Regions from separate parts of the Roseomonas sp. WA12 genome, predicted to be linked through region 2. Evidence: predicted binding sites of a transcription regulator. Region 2 holds the regulator's gene; the other holds the start of a gene.
What was found. The regulator LexA, encoded in region 2, represses DNA repair genes until DNA is damaged. The targets are predictions, from matches to a motif close to TGTTCTANNTANGTTC.
Positions count from the first base shown of each region.

Region 1: a site for LexA is predicted at 874-889, ahead of ACVBD7_RS16660 (type IA DNA topoisomerase). Genes of this name have one in related genera too.

Region 1 is NZ_CM135108.1:3,494,992-3,497,189, forward strand. It holds gene ACVBD7_RS16660 (type IA DNA topoisomerase) at 1-859, opposite strand, end outside; gene ACVBD7_RS16665 (SWIB/MDM2 domain-containing protein) at 1,148-1,489, shown strand; gene ACVBD7_RS16670 (hypothetical protein) at 2,037-2,198, shown strand, end outside.
Region 2 is NZ_CM135108.1:1,222,872-1,225,069, reverse strand. It holds gene ACVBD7_RS05895 (molybdopterin molybdotransferase MoeA) at 1-586, shown strand, start outside; gene lexA (transcriptional repressor LexA) at 694-1,440, shown strand; gene ACVBD7_RS05885 (ComEC/Rec2 family competence protein) at 1,525-2,198, opposite strand, start outside.

The DNA.
Region 1 (2,198 bases), 2.3 Mb from region 2:
GCGTGCGCGCCGCGGACCAGCCGAAGCGCGAGCCGCAGAGCTTCTGCAGCGAAGGCAGGTCATGCAGGCGCGGTGGCGACTGGCGCTTGTCCTCCACCTTCACCGCGAGTGGCCCCTCGAACCCCTCTGCCAGCGCAGCGATGGCCTCCGCGTCCTCGCGCTTCAGAATCCGCTCCTTCGGCGCGTGGCGCATCCGCAGCGAGCCGGCCTCCGCCTCAGCCGTCGCGACAACCTCGAAATAGGCCTGAGGGACGAAGTCGCGGATCTCCAGCTCACGCCGGCACACGATGGCCAGTGTCGGCGTCTTCACGCGGCCCACGCCGATCACCGTGCGCGCACCGCGGGCCAAGGTCACCGTCGCCGTGCGGGTCAGAGAGAGATTGTAGATCTGGTCCGCCTGCCGTCGCGCGACGGCGGCGGCGTAAAGGCGGGCGAACTCGGCATTCGGCCGTGCGCGCGAGAAGGCCTCCCGGATGGTCTGAGGGTCCTGGGCGGTGAAGATCACCCGCATCACCTCGCCCCGGTACTTCAGGTGCTCCAGGATTTCCTGCCCGATGAGCTGCCCCTCGCGGTCGCAATCGGTCGCGAGCCAGACACGCTTGGCTCCCTTCAGCGCCGCGCGGATGGCCTGGAGCTTGGACGCCTTGTTGCCGCCCGAGGCGGGCTTGGTGGGATAGAGCGCGTCCGGCCGCAGCAGCACCGGCGACCAGCGCTTCCAGTCTGGAACGACATCCTCCGGCTCCGCCAAGTCGAACAAGTGGCCCTCGGCGGGAAGGATCGCGCCGTAGCGATGGCCCACCGCCGCACGGACATCCTTTGCCTGGCTGGTCTTCTCGGTAATGACGATCTGGTCGGTCATGGCGGCCCTTCAGATGTTCTCTAAAGGTTCCCCAGGCCCTTTGCCAAGTCTTCCGGGTGCAAGGCCAGATGCACCGTCATACCCCAAGCCTTTCGGGGCTTGCTCGAAGAGGTTGATGCAGCCTTCCCGGGAAGGTGGGACATGGCCCTGCGCAAATGTCGCATCTACCGTCACGCGGCGCGTCCACGACATGGCGACCGCAACCTACCAGTCACGATGGCCGTTGCGGACCCAAGACACTGGCGCCCAGCCTGTAACGGCGCCGTTGAACGCAGCAGGAGTATGTCGATGCCCACCAAGGCCAAAGCCAACACATCCGAGAAGGCAGCCCCGGACGAAGGCGCCAAGGTGAAGGGGACCAAGATCGCGAAGCCCGCCAAGGGCAACAAGCCGAACGCGCTTCAGCAGCCCCTGCAGCCGTCTGAAGAGCTGGCAGCCATCGTCGGCCAGGACAAGCTCGCTCGCGGAGAGGTCGTGAGCAAGGTCTGGGAGTACATCAAGGCTAACAAGCTGCAGAACCCGGAGGACGGGCGTGAAATCCTGGCCGACGACAAGCTTCGCGCGGTGTTCGGCAAGGACAAGGCGACGATGTTCGAGATGAACAAGTACCTCGCCCAACACTTGAAGTAGGCTGCGTGGAGCAGCCCGCGTCCATTTTTCAGCGGATAACTTCTGTCTCTATCTTATGAACGTGGACCGGTCAGGCCCCTTCACTTCGGAGATCATGAATCTCCGAAGTTTGGGACTAGTAGGAGGGAGCGTGCAAAGCTCCGCAGCTTGCGAGCGTGTCCACCTTCTCGCAGCGTCCTGACCGATGGTGGCTGTGACAATTAGCATAGCGCGACTCTCTGTAGTCCCTGGTCCTCTCAAGCGCATGCCGTGCTACCTCCCCTGCAGTATTGCAGTGAGGCTCTAGGGCATGGCGGGTAAGCGTCGTAGCGGTCGGGCACGGGTGAGCGGGCCCATTCCAGGCTCCAAGCTGGGAGCGATTGCTCCCACTCCGCCCATAAGTTCCTCGTCGCCCCTGCGTGCCCGGGCACCGAAGGGACCTTTCGGCCTGTCCTGGCCCATTCTCGCGGGCACCGCGGCCGGCCTTGTGCTCCTGATTCTGGGTTGGTCCCTTGCCCTGTCCCGAGGCAGCCAGCTAGTTCGGACCGAGGCGGCGAGCCGCACCCAAATGGCCCGAGCAGCTGAACTGGAAAGCACGCTGGCCCAGGAGCGGCGGGCCGCCGGGGACCTTGCGGCCCTGAACCAGCGGACGGAGGCGACCCGCGCGGCCGGTACCGTCGCCGAGAACCGGAACCGGGAACTTGCCGCAGCGGCGACGCAGGCGGAGGCA
Region 2 (2,198 bases):
TGCCTCGGGCGGCGATCCGCTGGTTCTCCCCATCGCGGGCGATGACCGCGACGCCATCGCTGCAGCCGCCAGCGACGCCCGGCGCTGTGACCTGCTGGTCACCACCGGCGGCGCGAGCGTGGGGGAGCACGATCTGGTCCAGGCGGCACTCGGCCCGCAGGGCTTCTCGCTCGACTTCTGGAAGATCGCGATGCGGCCGGGCAAGCCGCTGATCTGGGGCGACCTGCGCGGCACGCCGATGCTGGGCCTTCCGGGGAATCCCGTTTCGGCGCTGGTTTGTGCCGTCGTGTTCCTGATTCCGGCCCTGCGCCGTCTGAGTGGCCTCCCGGCAGGGCCGATGGAAACCGTGACGGCGCGGCTGGGGCAGGACATGCCGGAGAATGACCGCCGTCAGGACTATGTGCGTGCTGATCTTTCGATCGATTCGGACGGGGCGCACGTCGCGACGCCCTTCCCTGTTCAGGACAGCTCCATGCTCTCCACCCTGGCCCGCGCGTGCGGGTTGGTGGTGCGCCCCCCCCATGCGCCGGCGGCCCCGGCGGGCTCCGCGGTGCAGTTTGTATTGTTTTCCTCTCTAGGCGTGTGAAGCGCGGCATTGACCGACGCGGAAGAACTTTCATAGAACTTCCGCGTCGGTTGCCCGTTTGTTCGTGCAGAAGACCTGCCACTCGCGCCCAGGGAGACGCCCGGACCATGCTCACCCGGAAGCAGCACGAGCTGCTCACCTTCATCGACAAGCATCTGCGCGACACTGGCTTCTCTCCTTCTTTCGAGGAGATGAAGGAGGCGCTGAATCTTAGGTCGAAGTCGGGCATTCACCGCCTGATCACGGCATTGGAGGAGCGCGGCTTCCTCAAGCGCCGCGCACATCGCGCCCGGGCCCTGGAAGTGCTGCGCGTGCCGGAAGGCCTGGCGCCCCGTGCAGCGCTCGCGGCCTCCGGCGCGCAGCCGGCAATGGCTGCGCAGCCCGCCTCCCCGGCCTTCGCGCCCAACGTCATCCGCGGCAACTTTGCCCAGAACCTGCCCGGCGCCGTGCGCACGGCGAACGATGCAACTGCCGTGCAGCTGCCGCTCTATGGCCGGATCGCCGCTGGCCTCCCGATCGAGGCGCTCCGCGACAGCGGCGAGAGCGTCGAGGTTCCGGTCACGATGCTGGGCGGCGGCGAGCACTACGCGCTCGAGGTCTCCGGAGACTCGATGGAGGGCGCCGGCATCCTCGACGGCGACACCGTGATCATCCGGCGCGGCGACGTGGCTGATAACGGCGCGATCGTTGTCGCGCTGGTGGACGAGAATGAGGTGACGCTGAAGCGGCTCCGCCGCCGCGGTAACTCCATCGCGCTGGAGGCTGCCAATCCCCGCTACGAGACGCGCATCTTCGGCCCCGACCGGGTGAAAGTTCAGGGCCGCCTCATCGGTTTGGTCCGCCGCTACCATTAGTCTGCCGGGCGGGCCCGTTTAGGCTGTCAGCGGCGGACTCGGAGAAGGATGCGGGGCTGGAGGATTTCTTCCTCCAGCCCTTTTTCATTCCACCTCCGCGGGTGGCTCTGACTGCGCCTGGGCCCGCGGCGTCGGAACCGGCGGCACCCAAGGCCGGTCCCCCCGCGCCGCGCGGTCCGACAGGATGATGGCACCGTCGCGGGCGAGCCAGATCGCATGGGCCCCATCCCGCCAGACCGAGAAGCGGTCCACCCGCGGCGTCTCACGGCAGCGGCCGCGGATCGGTTCCAACGAGATCATCACCGCTGCCTGGCCGCAGCCCGTCTCGGCCAGCACCGGCGGAGGTGGCGGAGCCGGTCCGCGGCGCGGCCTCGGCGCCTCGCGCGGTGGCTGGCGCAGCAGGATGGCAGCCGGACCCGTGTCCCGCGGCCGAAGTAGGCAGGAGAGCGCGCCACAGGCCGCGCCCGGCACCTCGCCCTCGCGCGGCAGGACGGTTGCGTTGTCCTCCCCCCAACTTCGCAGCCACGATTCGCGAGTGATGCGATTAGCGCCGGATGTCCGCTCCGACAGCACGCCAGCCGGGCTCGCCATGGCAAGCATCCGCCCATCGGCTGCGACGAGGATGTCCGGCGGCGTGGTCACGAGGCCGGAAAGCAGGCCCGCCGCCATCACCGGCACTCCCGCCCAGCGCCATGGCAGCTTCCACAGACATAACCAGAGCAGCCCAAAGGTGAAGACTGCCAGTCCCCAGGCGGGGA